DNA from 3 places in the Virgibacillus natechei genome. Region 3 is predicted to be linked to each of the others. Evidence: riboswitches for the same ligand, from Rfam matches in the RefSeq annotation. Region 3 holds a riboswitch; each other region holds the start of a gene.
What was found. A riboswitch is a leader RNA that binds a small molecule or an ion and turns the genes downstream of it on or off. The one in region 3 is predicted to bind cobalamin.
Positions count from the first base shown of each region.

Region 1 (5,654 bases), 1.6 Mb from region 3:
AGGCCCGTGTCCGCCCCTCATCTATTAGTAACAATCGATCACAATACAAACTGGCAAGATTCAAATCATGAAAAATAGAAATGACCGTTAACCCCTGCTGTTTTGCTCCTTTTTTCAATAGATCAAGTAAATCTTTTTGATAGGCTAAATCCAGGTGGTTGGTCGGTTCATCAAGTAATAAAATTTCCGGTTGCTGGGCTAAGGCTTGCGCGAGAAACACCCGCTGTTGCTCCCCGCCTGAGAGCTGCTGCACCGAATCATGCTGGAAACGGGTGATGTTCGTTTGCTCCATGACCATTTGCAGTACTTTTTCATCTTTAGACGTCCAGCTTTGAAACAGGCCTAGGTTGTGCGCGTACCTACCAAGTGCCACCGTCTCCCTCACTGTATAGGAAAATGCATGCGCAGAGAGTTGGGGGAGAACCGCCATTTTCCTCGCCAGTTCTTTTCGTGAAAAATCTGTTATGTCCTTGTTATTTAGTTGAATAGAACCATCTGTACAGGCGATTAATCCGCTGATCATTTTTAACAAGGTTGTCTTACCACTTCCATTAGGCCCTAAGATACCAAAAAATTCACCCTTCGAAACAGAAAAGCAAACATCTTCAATAACTGGCATCCCATCATAGCCTCCGGAAACATGACCCAGATGTAACATTACATCCCCCCTCGATTTCCTTTTCGTTGATTAATCAAAATGATCGCGAATACCGGTGCCCCAATTAATGCTGTGATCACACCAATCGGTAAAATCGTCGGAGAGATAATTGTTCGTGATAAAAGATCTGTCAGCATTAAAAATCCTGCACCAGTTAAAATTGATAGCGGCAAAAGGTGAACATGATCCGGCCCCCATAAGCGTCTGGTTAAATGAGGAATCACCAAACCAACAAATCCTATAGCCCCGGAAACCGCCACTGCCGCACCAGTCAATATTGAACCAGCGACCAAAATGATTAATTTTCGTTTTTGTACATCGACACCTAAATGCTGTGCCCGTTCCTCGCCGAATGACATCGCATTTAATTCTCTCGTGTTGATGAGCAGCAAAAGAGATCCAAGGATGAAGAACGGAATAATAATACCAATATAGCTCCATCCCCGCATCGATACACTACCAAGTAGCCAACCCATAATTTGCTGTAATTGATCACCTGTAAAAGCAATGATAAGGGAGATAAATGCACCTAAAAAAGAGCTAAAAATAATTCCCGTTAAAATAATCGTCTCCACCCGCATCGTCCGGTCCACTTTACGTGCGAAAAACAACACAAGTAAAATAGTCAATAAGGCTGTCGTAATGCTTAAAACTGGCAACGTATAAAGTCCAAGGAACGGAATAGAAATATTAAAAAACAATGTTGCAACAGCCCCAACAGATGCACCAGAAGAAACCCCTAATATATAGGGGTCGGCCAATGGATTTCGCAGCAAGCCTTGAAAGGCCGCTCCCGCAATCGCAAGAGAGGCTCCAACTAAACCGGCAAGAAGTACTCTGGGCAGGCGAATTTCAAAAACAATATTCCTATATGTCGCATCGACCTGTTCAGCTATCGGTAAGTGAAAAATCTGTGCACCAATAATCATTATGATATCTGAAACAGGAACGGACACACTGCCAACCGATATAGCGGTAAGCATGGAAATAATTAAAAATGCGAGCGCAAGCATATAGGCAAATACATAGTTACTCTTCTTCAAAATATTCCGGGTAAACAACTTCAGCAATCTCCCTTGCACCCTCAACTAAACGCGGACCCGGACGACTTACAATATCGGAATGTATATCATAAACGTCTTCATTTTCAACAGCGTCCATGGAGTCCCAGCCGTCACGACTTACTACTTGCTCTACTGGATCGTCCGAATAATGCCCGTATGTCGTTATAATAACGTCAGGGTCCAGTTCCACAATCGACTCTGGATCAATTGGCACCCAACCATCTAGTTCTTCAGCTGCATTATCTGCACCAATAACTTGTAAGAGTGAATCGAAAAATGTGTTTTGTCCTGCAGTAAAAAGGTCCGGTTCAGGTGATACTTCAAAAAAGACCGATTTACGATCCGTTTCATCAATTTCCTCTGCCGTTTCACTTAATGAAGCAAATCCGTCTTCCATATCGCTGACGATTTCTTCTGCCTCATCTGGTGTACCGGTTACCTGGCCAATTTGTTCAATGGCTTCATAAGTTCCTTCGATATCCTGTGCATCATTTACAACAAATACATCAATATCGGAGTCACGAATCTGTTGCAGCCCTTCCTGCGAGGCTTCGGAACTGGATCCATGGGCAAGAACGAGATCAGGATCCAGACTAAGGATTACTTCCACATTCATTTCCAAACCACCAATTGCCTCTTTTTCCTCTACTTCTTCGGGATAATTATCATGGTCTGAGACACCAACGATTTCATCCCCCAATCCAAGCGCAAAGGCGATTTCTGTATTGCTTGGAATCACCGAAACGATACGCTCTGGCTCCTCATCAATCGTCATTTCATTATCAAGCGCATCTGTGACCGTTAGTGGAAATGCTGCTTCTTCTGTTTGTTCGATACTGTCATCTTCGGTATCTGAGTTTTCAGAGCTGCAACCGATTAACAGAGCTAATGTAAGTAGTAATACAAATAAAAATGATAAAACCTTTTTCACGTTAGTACCCCCTGTCGTATTTGTATGAAAATAAAAAAACATCTTCACGAGAAATGAAGATGGATATGTAAAAGGGCAGCCCAAAGAAAATAAACCTGTCCGATTACACCCCCTATTCCTCGTAGGTTTGGTGCGCGTCTGGTTACAGGCAGGTCTCCTGGCTTATGGTCATCACTTGCTGCCCCTTCCCATACATAGAAATGCACAGTGGTCATTACAGCTAGCTCACATATACAGTGGCGGGACCGCGTTGGAATCGAACCAACTTCCCTATTAGATTTCAGAAATTGAAATCACCTGAACCATTGATATTTAATTATTCATTACTTAAATAAGTATACATATTTTTGCAAAATTTGTCATTCTTTTTAGCTTTGAGATTGTTGTTTGACGTGAGCCTCCTTATGTCGAAATACTTCGACGTATTGCAACGAGCCTCTTTATTAAGGGTTAATAGAAATGGTTCATCAAGTTCATGGAGATAATTACTTTTCTGTAACAACCATACTCACCCCTTAACTATACTCTACATTCCTCTTCACCCGTCTATAATACAACAGTGATTTGAGCATAAACATACCAAATTGAGCAAGAAGGACTCCCTGTAAAATAAAAAGCATCAATTCTAAACCATCCACACCTGACCTTATTGCATAATTAAGATTCAGTGCAATAACTCCTACCATCATGAACATAACAGAGCCATATAAAGCCGAATAGGTGATTGCAACACGTCTAGCATGTTTCAATATATGTGTGCTATCACTGTAAAGCTCTGGTCGCGCTTCTCCTTCTGTGTAAACATCTGCCCATATCGACCACTTTGATAGCATCGAATCCAATCCTATAAGTGATCGTTTTGGGGGCTCCTTCTTCAAAATAAAATTGTCGTGTCCATGTATTGATTTTCACCAAATGATACCCTTGTTTCGCCACGGAAGAAAGCCATTCTTCCGTTTTCTCCACATCATAGCTCCAAAATGGCAGAAATATTTTTACCATCACAAAAACTCCCCCTCGTATCTCAGCGCATTTTCATGAAGTTCTTTAAGCCTTTTTATTTCTTTTAACATTAGTTTCTTTCCGGCGTTCGTTATTTCATAGGTTTTTTTCCTTTTTTCATCTGCGTAGACGGTGATAATACCGTCTCTTTGCATTTTCGTGAGTGTTCCGTAAACCGTACCAGATCCCAAGCGAATGCGTTTGTTTGTGATCTCCTCGACATGTTTAATAATCCCGTAGCCGTGTTTCGGTTCTGTCAGCGACAGGAGGATATAGAAGGCGGTCTCTGTCATTGGTATGTACGTTTTGAATGCTTTTTCAAGTTCCATTTTCTCCCCACCTGCCTTATATATCGTGGTGTGACTATATCGCATCGTGATATAGATGTCAAATGGGTATTTTTCCATTAACAAAAAAAGCGCAAGGACTCGGAACACTCCTGCACTCCTCTATTTCAAACAATAATAATTAAGGCTTTGTATTTGTTGGTGATCACTTAAACTGGTTAAAATTCAAAGTCCTTAGAAGACAGGGATTCAAGAAGTTCTGAAGTTGACATGCCAAGTCCTTGCCTATATTCCTCTCTACTTTCCTGTATCATCTTTTTAAGCTCGGGGTTTATTTCTACTTCCTTTCTAATACTTGTTTGCTCTTCTTGGAGCACAAGTGTAATATTTCTATTTTGACTCATTGACTTTCCTCCGCATCATTTCAATGACTTCATCATGCTCCACCAGCGGCTCCCCTTCATAATAATTCACATCCCCACAAGCAGAAAGAAATCATAAAAATTTCTCTGGGTTTCTTACTTTTAGAGTTAATACATAACCGCAATTCACACAAAAATAAGCATCAACTTCAGAACTCTTTATAATTGCCTTTCTCTTAAACAATGACCCATATCCTTTGAATTCCCCCATTTTCATCTCTTTTGAACCGCATTCTGGGCAAATCTTAGCTCTGTTCAAAGGACCCCCTCCAATTTACAAATGATTTAATATGATTGATTGGCTCTATACGACATATAAAAAGATACAATTAATGTACAAAGAAGAACAAGGAAGAAGCCAGTCATCATCAGATTACTTGGAAGAAAAACACAAAGTAACATTATGAGACCACCTATGAACAAAGGTAAAGAAATTGGACGTATTACAATATTCCATAGTTGATTAGAATTTTTTGTATATTCCTTGGTCTTATTTGGATCAAGTTGAAACCTTGGAAGCGTATTAGCTGTGGTGATAAGTACGATACCTACGCTAACAGGTATTAAATATAAAAGGTTAACTTCTATACCTGTTACCAATAGAATTAAACCAAGATGAAGTATAAACAGAATTATAGTAACTGATAAGAAAATGCTCTCGATTCCTTTTTTATATCGAGTATAAGAGCTTTGAAACGATATGAGTTTTGGAATAATAATTAAATTACTGTTCACTACACACATTGCGAATGGAACACTAAATAATATTACTTCAGTTGCCCCGTATGACGTTTCTATTGCTATATTTGAGAAAAGCAAAAAAACACTAACGGCAAAAGATAATAAAACAAGGAAGCCAATGCAAACTGTTTTCATCATTTTTCGTCCCCTTTTTTGTTGGAATTAAACTGAACAATCCACTTCAAAACATCCTGAAAAACGGTTGAATTTAAAGAGTAATAAACATACTGTCCCTTTTTTATGGCATATACTAATTCAGCATTCTTTAAAACAGATAGGTGTTGAGATATTCCAGCCTTACTCATTTCAAAATTCTCGGCAATTTCTCCAGCAGTCAAATCCCCCTTCCGTAAAAGGTCTAATATTTTTCTTCTATTTTCATCAGACAGAGCTTTAAATAATTCATTGACAGACAACCTTTTTCCTCCATTTACCTATATTTAAGTATTTACTTAATTACTTAAATTATAATTGAATGAATTATAATGTCAATAGGCACACCATATTTGTATATGATTTGCATTACCTCTTTCTTGTTTGCACCTCAAA
Region 1 is NZ_CP110224.1:328,667-334,320, reverse strand. It holds gene OLD84_RS02060 (adenosylcobinamide amidohydrolase) at 1-658, opposite strand, end outside; gene OLD84_RS02055 (FecCD family ABC transporter permease) at 658-1,671, opposite strand; gene OLD84_RS02050 (ABC transporter substrate-binding protein) at 1,688-2,653, opposite strand; cobalamin riboswitch at 2,784-2,969, opposite strand; gene OLD84_RS02045 (hypothetical protein) at 3,169-3,486, opposite strand; gene OLD84_RS19420 (DUF2812 domain-containing protein) at 3,416-3,655, opposite strand; gene OLD84_RS02040 (PadR family transcriptional regulator) at 3,655-3,984, opposite strand; gene OLD84_RS02035 (hypothetical protein) at 4,161-4,346, opposite strand; gene OLD84_RS02030 (zinc ribbon domain-containing protein) at 4,438-4,623, opposite strand; gene OLD84_RS02025 (SdpI family protein) at 4,650-5,243, opposite strand; gene OLD84_RS02020 (autorepressor SdpR family transcription factor) at 5,240-5,521, opposite strand.
Region 1: it holds a riboswitch for cobalamin, as region 3 does, so the genes downstream of both, OLD84_RS02050 (ABC transporter substrate-binding protein) here and OLD84_RS10335 (DUF4430 domain-containing protein) in region 3, are expected to answer to the same signal.

Region 2 (5,654 bases), 1.5 Mb from region 3:
ATTACAGCCAATATGTTAATCGTATTCGCTACGCCCTTATTTTTCCCGATAACGGGTTCGATGGCAACAGAAACCAATCCGCTCCTTCTTTTTCTGAATTGAATAAAGGCAATTGCCAGTCCGGCAATCGCAAAAACGGCCCACTGACTAATGCCCCAGTGGAAAAAGGAATATCCCATTGCCACCCTGGCCGCTTCCTCTGTCTGTGGCTCAATGCCAGGAAACGGGGTTACAAAAAAATGACTCATCGGTTCTGCGACACTCCAGAAAACAAGCGATACGCCAAAGCCTGCCGAGAACAGCATACCAACCCATGTAAAAAACGGGTATTCCGGGCGTGAATCAGAAGGACCTAACCGCATTATTCCATATTTACTTATGGAAATTCCAACTAGGAATAGGATAATAACAAAAACTGCTAGTAAATAAAACCATCCAAAATTAACCGTTGTAAAATCAAAAAGTGTCTGGGCCACTGTGCCAAACTGCTCTGGCATGAAAGCACCAATGATAACTAATAAGCCAAGAATAATTGCCGAGATAAAAAATACTGGATTTTTATAACTCTCTTTTTTCTTCATAAAATATCCTTTCTGTTTCCCTTTAATTTTACGTTTTATTATAGCATATTATAGTTTACCCAACATATAAACTGCTAAACACTTTAGAACACTAAACACTAGAGGCGAAGAAATAGCCTCTAGTGGCATGCCAAAGCAGATTAATCGCTGCCGTTCTCTAACTCTTTCTTTTTAGCCAATAGTTCCTGAAATTCCTGATCCAATTCTTCGGATGGATCAATACTTAGCCTGCTCAACGTTTCGGATATTTTTGTATCTAGTAGGAGTAATTCGTCTTCCACCGGGTCAGCTTCCACCTGTGAAACATGGTTTTTGTATGCATCATAGGTTCCTTCAAATAAATGAATCTCCTGATTTTCAATTGTTAAAACGCGAGTAGCAATATGCTGGATAAAGCGGCGATCGTGAGTAACAAGCAGTATGGTTCCCACGTAATCCAGCAGGAGTTCTTCCAAAGCTTCAACTGCTTCGATATCAAGAAAATTTGTCGGTTCGTCTAATAGTAATGTGTTTATATCGCTGACAAATAGTTTTGCAAAAGCTACCTTTACTCGCTCACCCCCACTTAAAATCCCTACACTCTTATAAACATCATCTCGAAAAAAGTGAAGCCGTGCCAGAACCGTTCGAATTAAGGTTTCGTCTTGATTAGAGGTTGAACGCACATTTTCTAAAATGGATGCATTCAGGTCCAACACATCTAAATTTTGGCTGAAATAACCAATTTTCATAGCAGGGGAGATGGTAATACCTTTGTCTTCATTCACTAACTTTTTCAATAAAGTTGTTTTACCACTACCATTTTTTCCGATGATAGCTATTTTGTCACCGCCTTTAATGTGAAAGTGCGTTTCTTGCCAAAGCGTTCGATCCGCTATCAATCCTGTGACATCGTTCCATCGTAGAACAATTCGGCCTGTGAATGTTTCGTCGTTAGGCAGATCCATCTTAATAGGCGAAGATTCCTTTATTTTCTCTACTGTTTGTAATTTCTCCAATCGAGTTTCAATGGCTTTTGCCGATTTTCGGAGCTTCTTCTGTTTATTTGCAAAATAAGGCTTTGCACCTATGGCATTTGCTTCTGAAGAGCTGACATTTTTTGGGGCCTTCGTTGCTCTATTTGCTTTTTTCTCTTTTAGCTCCAATGCATTTTCAAGTTGCTGTTTCTTTTTCACATAGTTTTCGTAGGCATTTTCCTGTTGTCTACGCTCTAATTCTTTTTGTGCGTCGTAATCCGTGTAATTACCTTTGTATTCCCTGAGTATTCCATCATCTATTTCCCATATTGTTGTACATAGGGAATCCAAAAAAGCGCGGTCATGGGAAACAATAACGAGAGCTGCTTGTCGGCGCAATAACTGATTTTCAAGCTTTTCAATATGTTCGGTGTCAAGATTCGTTGTCGGTTCGTCTGCCAGTAAGATGTCTGTTTTTTTGGCTAATGCTTGATTGATATATTCTTGAGTTACTTCACCGCCACTTTTTGTTGTATTTGTGTTTTTTAGCTGTGGAAGCAGCTCGCGTGTTGCGTTCGAAATGACTGCGCCTTCACTAGATTGTTTCTGCCCAGCGAGGACTTCTAATAAAGTAGTTTTGCCACTGCCGTTGGTTCCAACTAGACCAATACGGTCATGCTGTTGAATGGTTAAGTGTTCTGCATCCACTAATAATTGGTCTTTTACATAGATTTTTAATTCCCTAGATTCTAATAAAATCATCTATTCATCTCCATTTCATACGATACTTGGAGACAAAAAAGTGCCTCCTATCCATTTTCAGAATAGGAGGTACGAGTGTACTTATGTAGTTAAGAAAGTTTTCTTAACTGCCAAAAAGAGTTTTCTCCCTTTTGATAACCACACAAACCAATCCTATTCTGAAAAATCAAGTTGACGGCATACGAAATAAGCAGAAAAATCTGCTGAAAAAGAATGCCTTCACTTGTATGTTTTCAAAAAAATAGGATTAGTACTTCATGTAATTGGGTCACCCTTTACGTTTTTAGTTAGTGTTATTATAAATGAAATGGGGTATTCTGTCTATGGCTACATAATCATAATTAATGGTATACTACATACAACTAAATATTTTGCTTTATGGTGACTTTGATAAAAGTTGAAAAGGGAAGTTGGTTCGAATCCAACGCGGTCCCGCCACTGTGATGAGGAGAACTCTTTTGTAACCACTGTTTCAGCAAGTGAAATGGGAAGGGAAAAGGTTCGATGATTCTAAGCCAGGAGACCTGCCATAAGGAAGAACATTTTAATCCTACGGGAAATAGGAAGTTGTTGCGCTCATTTATTTCATAACAGATGAAACTTTTTATGCGCGCATGAAGCATCTTCTATTATTAAGAGGGTGTTTTTTTAATTAGGAGGTAATGTTGTGGAAAAGGTAGCTATTCAGCATTCAAAAACGATTCAAACGCGCTTGGTACTTCCACCGGATACGAACCATTTGGATACGATATTCGGCGGGAAAGTGCTCGCTTATATTGATGAAGTTGCAGCATTAACAGCAATGAAGCATGCAAAAAGTGCTGTTGTGACAGCATCCATTGATTCTGTTGATTTTCTTTCAGCAGCGAAAGTAGGGGATTCCCTGAAGTTAGAGGCATTTGTGACGTATACAGGGACAAGTTCGATGGAGGTGTATGTAAAAGTTACAGCACATGATTTAATTAAGAATGAAGAGAGATTAACAACAGAATCTTTTCTGACAATGGTGGCTGTAAACGAACAAGGTAGTCCCGTCCCAGTACCAAAAGTATACCCTGAAAACGAGGAGGAAAAACAGTTACATAGAACCGCTCCTTCAAGAAAAGAGAACCGAAAAAGACGAGCTGCTATTAGATAAATGGATAGGAAGGGTATAATATAAAATGTAGAGAATGCAAACGAAAGGAGTAATAAGCGTGAAAAACCAATTAATGAAAATGCTTACAGAGCGAAAAGATGAAATGATCGAAATTCGCCGTCACTTGCACGAGAATCCAGAGCTTTCTTTTAAAGAAGAAAAGACAGCTCAGTATATTGTTGATTTTTATAAAGATAAAGATGTAGAGATGCAAACCAATGTAGGGAATGGGCATGGAATTATTGTAACAATCGAAGGGGGGAAGCCAGGGAAAAAAATAGGATTACGCGCAGATTTTGACGCACTGCCGATCGTTGAAGAGGCGGACGTTCCTTTTAAATCAAAAAATGAAGGGGTTATGCATGCGTGCGGACATGATGGTCATACCGCTTACTTGCTTGTTCTTGCTGACTGCCTTATTCAATTGAAGGCATCGCTTTCAGGTGCAATTAAAATCATACATCAGCACGCGGAGGAAACACCGCCAGGCGGGGCAAAAAGTATTATGGAGTCAGGGGTACTTGATGATGTGGATAATGCTTTTGGCGTTCATTTATTTCCAACAGACCCTGCTGGAACAGTTGGGTACAGAAGCGGGTATACAATGGCTGGCAGATCTTATTTTAAGCTGGTGATTCAAGGGAAAGGCGGACATGGGTCTTCCCCGCATATGGCAAATGATACGATTGTCGCCGGATCCCATTTTGTTACGGTCACTCAAACCATCATCAGCCGACGCTTGAATCCTTTTGAAATGGGGGTTGTTACAATTGGCTCATTTGATGGAAAAGGGACCTTCAACGTGATTAAAGATCGAATTGAACTTGAAGGGGACGTCCGTTATATGAATAGTAAAACACAAGCGCGTATTGATAAGGAGCTTCATCGTATTGTTGCTGGGATCGAGGAGGAATTCGGTGTGGAGTGTGAGCTTACATACATAGATGATTATCCAGTCTTATTCAATGATCCTGAAGTTACAGAAGTCGTCAAATCAAGTTTGGAAAATATGAATGACCCGGAGATTAAGGAAGTTAAAGAATATCCGAAATTCTCCGGTTCAGAGGATTTTGCATACTATGCAGAGAAAATTCCAAGCACGTTCTTCTTCATTGGCTGTAAACCAAAAGGGGTAGAAGAGCCGTACTTTAATCACCATCCCAAGTTTGATATTGACGAAGATGCACTCCTCGTTGCTGCAAAAGCAGTAGGGCAGGTTGTGTGCGATTATTATGAATTGGAATAAATTAGGGTTTTTCGTTCCCCGAACAGTGCCTGTCACGTCCCGGAATTTGTCGAATGGAAGCGCCCATCATTTTTTGCTGATGGGCGCTTCGATAAGGAAATGATTTATCTCATCCACCATATAATCGGTAATTAGCTCGTCTTTGTTCTCATAGTATTTATATAAAGTACCTCGTGCAATATGTAACCGTTCAGCTACTATACGAAAGGTAAACCCGGCATAGCTGTACTCAAGCAGGGTTTCTTTTGTTGTTTGATATAATTCTTCCTTGGTAAATTTTCGCTCGCGTGTCATATACTCACCTCACGTTTTATAATAAAGGAATTCTTTTTGATCCATGAATTTGTTTGGTCTTCTTGGTATATTATAATGGAATTATGGGTGTTAATGAACATGTGCGTTTTTTAAAGTTAGGGGGATTCATAAATGGCTAACTGGTTGAAGCGAATTTTGGGTATGGAAAAATGCTATATTTGTAATAATAAGGCAGTTAAACCACGCATGTATATTAATGATGAGGGTGAAAAGGTTCCTGTCTGTTTTAAATGTGTAACCTATGCGGAAAGGCGCGCAATGAAAAAATCCAGTTATTAGGAATGTCTAAAAGATTTCCTGCTGATAAACTGAAGTTGGAATATAAAATTATTAAATTTAGTTTAATCCTTCAATTGTATTTCTAAAAAGTTTACTGAATTTTTCCCGGTCCTCTGCTGTGAATGGCTTTGGACCTTTTGTTCGTTTTCCGCTTTTTCTTGCCATGGAGCTAATGTAGCGTGTTTGTAAGAGGTGGTCGATATTTTCATTTGTATACGTGAAGCCTTTATGATGAAGTACGGTGCATCCTTTTGCTAATCCAAGTGATGCAAGGCCGTAGTCTTGTGTAATAATGATATCGTCTTTCTTGGCAAGTTTCATAATTTTATAATCCGCAGCCTCTGCTCCAGTATCAACATAAATAGTCTCCACTCCAT
Region 2 is NZ_CP110224.1:497,414-503,067, forward strand. It holds gene OLD84_RS02865 (BCCT family transporter) at 1-581, opposite strand, end outside; gene OLD84_RS02870 (Vga family ABC-F type ribosomal protection protein) at 722-2,299, opposite strand; cobalamin riboswitch at 2,662-2,845, shown strand; gene OLD84_RS02875 (acyl-CoA thioesterase) at 2,967-3,437, shown strand; gene OLD84_RS02880 (amidohydrolase) at 3,496-4,683, shown strand; gene OLD84_RS02885 (TetR/AcrR family transcriptional regulator) at 4,750-4,977, opposite strand; gene OLD84_RS02890 (hypothetical protein) at 5,110-5,277, shown strand; gene OLD84_RS02895 (YaiI/YqxD family protein) at 5,335-5,654, opposite strand, start outside.
Region 2: it holds a riboswitch for cobalamin, as region 3 does, so the genes downstream of both, OLD84_RS02875 (acyl-CoA thioesterase) here and OLD84_RS10335 (DUF4430 domain-containing protein) in region 3, are expected to answer to the same signal.

Region 3 (5,654 bases):
TTCATAAATTGCTGTTGTATGGTAATACGGTCACCTTGTTCCATCCCACCATGATAATATGCAATTCTTTTGGAAGCTAGTTTTTCACTAAGAATTTTTGCTGTATCTTCAGTGGCTTGTCTGCTTGAAAAATAAATGAGTGTCGCAACGTTATAATGAGACAGCAAGTTAATTATTGTAGATTGTTTCTCTTTATCATCCATTACCCGTTCTACAGAAAAGCTTATATTGTCTCTGTCCATTGGATGCACATGTTTCGTGATGCTGGGCGTGTTTAACGCAGAAATAATATCTTGTTGAACAGCTGGGGTGGCTGTTGCACTTAAGGCTAATATGGATGGTTTTTTTAAAGTTCTAATAATGCTGTTCAACTTTAAATAATCCGGTCGAAATTCATGTCCCCATTGTGATATGCAATGGGCTTCATCAATAACAAATAAGCTTATATGCAACTGACGCAGACGTCCCAACACTTCTTCTTTTTGTAGGAGTTCAGGAGAAATATAGATTAACTTATATGTATGCAGGTTATCAAATACGAGCTTTCTGTCGGTAGGTGACATAAAACTGTTCAGGGCGACAACTTTTTTGAAATGGAAGGCTTTTAATTCTTTCACCTGATCAATCATTAAAGAAATTAAAGGTGAAACCACAATCGTAACACCATCTAACAGTGTTGCTGGCAGCTGATAACAAATCGATTTACCTGAACCAGTTGGCAGTACACCAAGAACATCTTTTCCTGACATAACATCTTCAATAATTGCTTTTTGCCCTAATCGAAACGATGTATAGTTAAAGTGAGTTTTTAGTTTTTCTTCCAATATATGTCGAGTACTCATTTTATTAATCACCTTACTTCAGAAATTTTTTTGCTTTAGCTAGTACCAAACGAATTTGAAAGTAACTTATTTCTTCATCCACTAATTGCATGATATCTCGCAGTTTATAGGAGTTTGCTTCCGTAACGGCATTTGTGATATCGAGTTGACTTTCTTCGCTTACATAATTAATAATTGAAAAATCAACATCATACAGTGCAATTTCCACAATGTGATCATAAATCGTGTTCGATTTTAAATTCCTAATACGGGAGATCTCATCAATAGAATGCTTTTTTTGTAAAAGATTATAGGTAGTGGCTGCTGAATTTGTTAATAATGTAGTATTCACAAGATCTTTGATAACCAAGCCCAAAATGGGAAAATTATTGTTATTTTCAATTGTTTCAAACATGCGATGAGTTATCGCTACAAGCATTAACTGTACATCATCTGGACTGAACTTATACGTATCAGCTAGTTGTGTAATACTCATACCATAATTTTTAAAGCCAGTTAATCGATCGATAAATAATTCAGCTTCCTGGTCAGATAGATTTTGTAAGAGGATATGTAACTCCTTATATATAACGGGTAATAATTTGGGTTCATGGGGTTTCATTTTTATATAAAATGATTTTACCCAATTTTCAATTGGCAGCTTATCAATTACTGGAATGAACGTGAAATAATTCATTTTACTATTGGTTAATGTTTGTATAAGCAATGTCAATCTATCTAAAAAGATAGTACCAGTATCATGATATTTTAAACCATTATAGTAATTAAATGGTAAATTTGGTTTATGTTTATGAAGCCAATCTTCTCCTGCTATAGTAGGCGTATATATGAGAGTAGTGCTAGTTTTCTGAAGCCTATCATAAGTCATCAATTCCCTTATTATAGCGTTAAATCTTTGCTGACTTAACCGTTTATGTACACCATAAAAGCTTGTAAGATTATATACATGCGCATCTTGAACCGTTTGAATAGATTTTTTCCCATTAAGTAAGTGATAGATGGACGCTCCTGTACGCTCTGTTCCGATTTGTGAACTGCAATATAATATAATTCCTTCTAACAACAAGGACGATCTTCCTCCTAACGAAACGATGACGGCTTAAGAATTGATATAGATTTTTTTGGTACGCCAATGTCATAGGTTTAAGTATTCCATCTAGTGTTACTATAGTATAAAAAAAGAAAAAATACCAACTTCAATTAGTTGGTATTTTGAATAACAAACCGGTTATCTGCATATTTTTTAAAATAATATGAAATAATCGGAAACAGTAAAATTATAAATACTGCATTCCCTATTGCATGGTTTGTATCAAAAGGCAAACCGGCAATATAATATGGCCAAAAATGTCCTGTTATTTGGTAAGTTGTTACGGATACGATAAAACCATATAAATACCCGCTAAATATTGCATATATTACGATAGTCCATATTGGGAGTTTTATTGGGATTTTCCCAATTAGACCACTTAAAAGTCCGATTATAGCCCATGAGACAACTTGCCAGATTGTCCATACACCCATTCCTAATAACATATTAGATAAAAATGTTGTTAGGAATGCTAGCAAAATGGCTGCCATAGGGCCAAGAAACAAACCACAAATAATGATTATTGAAGTAACCGGCTGTACACTCGGTAAGAATGCAAAAACAGACCTACCAACAACAGCAAGTGCTGCAAGCAATGCTAGTAATGTTAATTTATAAGTATTCACACGATCATTCCCAAGCTTGTAAGTCGAATGTAACCTCGTCACCAGGAGTTAATTCAAATTCCTCTGCTCCTACAGACCCCATTTCGCCATTTACAAAGAACATCCAAGATTTTTCCTCGTTTTCTTCTGGGGACACACCTTCAATGGAAATGATAAATCCCCCCTCTTCTTCTACGTCAAAGTTTTCTTTCAATACATCCATTAGAATAGCGTCTTCCTCTATTACAACCTCTTCTTCTGTAATGATTTCTTCTTCATTATCTTGGGAGATTGTCATTGAAGCTAATTCTTCATTTTGTTCCGAATTTTGATTAGCTTCTGCTTCTTCCCCTGTTTCGTTATTGGGATTTTCCTCTTCAGAAGCACAACCAACTAAAAGACCAATAACTACTAATACTGATGCTAAACGTAAAATCCACTTGTTCATTTTTCCCCATCCTTTTTGTTTTATTGTAATTAAGAATAGTTATGCGAATGGAAACTGCTAGAAAGAAAAAGCTAACCCTACTTCTAGAGTTAGCTTTCAGACAAACGAATTATAAATCACTATATTATATGTATTCGGTTGTCCCAATCGCTCATATCCTCGAAGGATTGAAACAAGAATTTTGGCAGGTCTACTGACTTATGATTAAACCTACTTCTAAGCCCTTCCCATATGAATAAGTCATACAGTGGTTTCGCTTATTTCGTAATCATTAACAGTTGCGAGGACAGTTCCAGATTTTCACTGGATTCCCTATTAAGTACAAACACCTAAAATTCAAGAAAACTGTATTCAATTTAATTACTATTAAATAATATCATACTTACATAACGAAAAACAGATTTAGTCGCTATTATTTTGTGGAATCTTAAAAGTAAAACTAGTTCCTTGGTCCATTTTACTGTTAACAGTAATAATTCCTTGATGTATATCAATCATATTTTTCGCAATTGCTAAGCCTAACCCAGTCCCTATTTTCGTTTTATTCCTTGTTCTAGCTTTATCTGCTTTATAAAAACGTTCAAACACAAAAGGTAAATCTTCTTCAGGAATGCCACTTCCGTTATCTTCAACAGTTACATGAAATTCATTTGTTGTAGATTCAATATAAACCTTAACAAATCCATTTTCAGCTGTATATCTTATCGCATTATCAATTAAATTTGTGAATACTTGTTCTAATCTGTCTGGATCTGCTATTATATTCGGTTCAGCTATATTCTTTTTAAATGATAATTCTATTTGATTATCAGTTGCTAACCCATTAAATTTCTTCATAATGCGGTCGACATATGTTTCTACATCAATGGTTTCCAGATTCAGTTGGATATTCCCTGCTTCCATCCGGGCAATATCTAATAACTCATTAACAAGTCGCCCCATACGTAATGATTCCTCATGAATAATTTGTGCAAGTTCATTTTTTTCCTCTTTACTATCAGCTATATCGTCAACTATCGCTTCACTATAGCCTTGAAGCATTGAAATTGGCGTACGTAATTCATGGGATACATTTGCTATAAAATCTTTACGCAACTTATCTGACTGTCTTTCCTCTGTCATATCTCGAATCACAGCAACTGCACCACGAACATACGACTGGTCATATAATGGTGTCATCAGCATCACGTAATTTCTTCCTTGTAAACTTATCTCATGTAATACTTGCGTCTCTCCATCAATTACGTTTTGCAAAACCTGATTCAATTCATGTGGTAACTTTTGATTTTCACCTGTCACCTTTATATTATTTTCAAAATACCAATTCTCAAAGAATTTTTCCGAGGGCGGATTGGTTACAATCATATCACCATTACGATTGAGTGTTACTACGCCATCTGCCATGGAACTTAAGATACTGGAAAGCTGTTCTTTCTCCTGACGTAAGGCGTTTATATGAAATTTAAGTTGTTGCCCCATTCGATTAAATGCTATAGCTAATTCACCAATTTCATCATTTGTTAATTTAGGTACCTTTGTATTAAACTCACCTCTCGTTAAGTCAAAGGCAGCCTCTCGCATTTTGATTAATGGTGACGTAATACGCGTTGATAAGAAGAATGCAAATATAGTAGTTAAGATGATAGCAATTCCAGCAGCTAGAAAGATTATCCTAGTAGTCTCTCCCTTGGTTTGTTCAATAACATCTAGAGACTGATATACAAATACAGCTGCGTCACTTGTTAATATTGGTTCGCCAACAATCATTGTTTCTATATCGCTCGCGGCTAATTCCATCTGTCTTCTTATTTGTTCGTTATTTATTAATACGTCTGTGAATTCCTCTATATTCTTTATCCAATTTGCATCCAATCCAGATAGATTTTCATTGGAACTACTGGAGACCCATATGTCATTCTCACCAAATATAATTGCTATACGACTATCCGGATCCTGTATACGTTCTGTTGTATCAATAATCGTTGATCTATTGGGTTCTTGCTCAACCAACTCAGATACTTTAGTCGCCGTTTGTATCATATCTTTTTCTGCTTCATCAATATGAAAGTTCTCAAAAAACTCCAATAATAAAATTGTCAGTATAAGTAAAACAAACGAAACTAGCAATAATATCGTTATCGCTAGTTTACCTACTACACTACGCCAAAACATTAGTCATCATCTACCTCAAATTTATATCCGACACCCCATACTGTTACAATCATCTTAGCAGCTTTTTCGGAGACCATATTTAATTTCTCCCTTAAGCGCTTCACGTGGGTGTCAACTGTACGTAAATCACCAAAGAACTCATATTGCCATACTTCTTTTAATAATTGTTCACGGTTAAACACCTTATCTGGAGATTCTGCTAGAAAACAAAGTAATTCATATTCTTTTGGTGTTAAAAATACTTCCTCCCCATCGGCATTTACACGGTGTGCGTCATGGTTTATCGTCAGGTGAGGAAAAACAAGAACATTCTTTGCAGCAGTGGTCGTCTCGCTAACAGATGAAGGAGACACTCTTCGTAACAACGCTTTGACACGCAAAACGACTTCCCTAGGACTAAAAGGCTTTACAATATAGTCATCTGCCCCCACTTCAAATCCTTGTACTCGATTTCCTTCTTCACCTTTTGCTGTTAACATAATTACTGGGGTTGTTTT
Region 3 is NZ_CP110224.1:1,973,488-1,979,141, forward strand. It holds gene OLD84_RS10320 (RecQ family ATP-dependent DNA helicase) at 1-842, opposite strand, end outside; gene OLD84_RS10325 (YpbB family protein) at 856-1,908, opposite strand; gene OLD84_RS10330 (ECF transporter S component) at 2,043-2,558, opposite strand; gene OLD84_RS10335 (DUF4430 domain-containing protein) at 2,563-2,985, opposite strand; cobalamin riboswitch at 3,152-3,334, opposite strand; gene OLD84_RS10340 (ATP-binding protein) at 3,388-5,157, opposite strand; gene OLD84_RS10345 (response regulator transcription factor) at 5,157-5,654, opposite strand, start outside.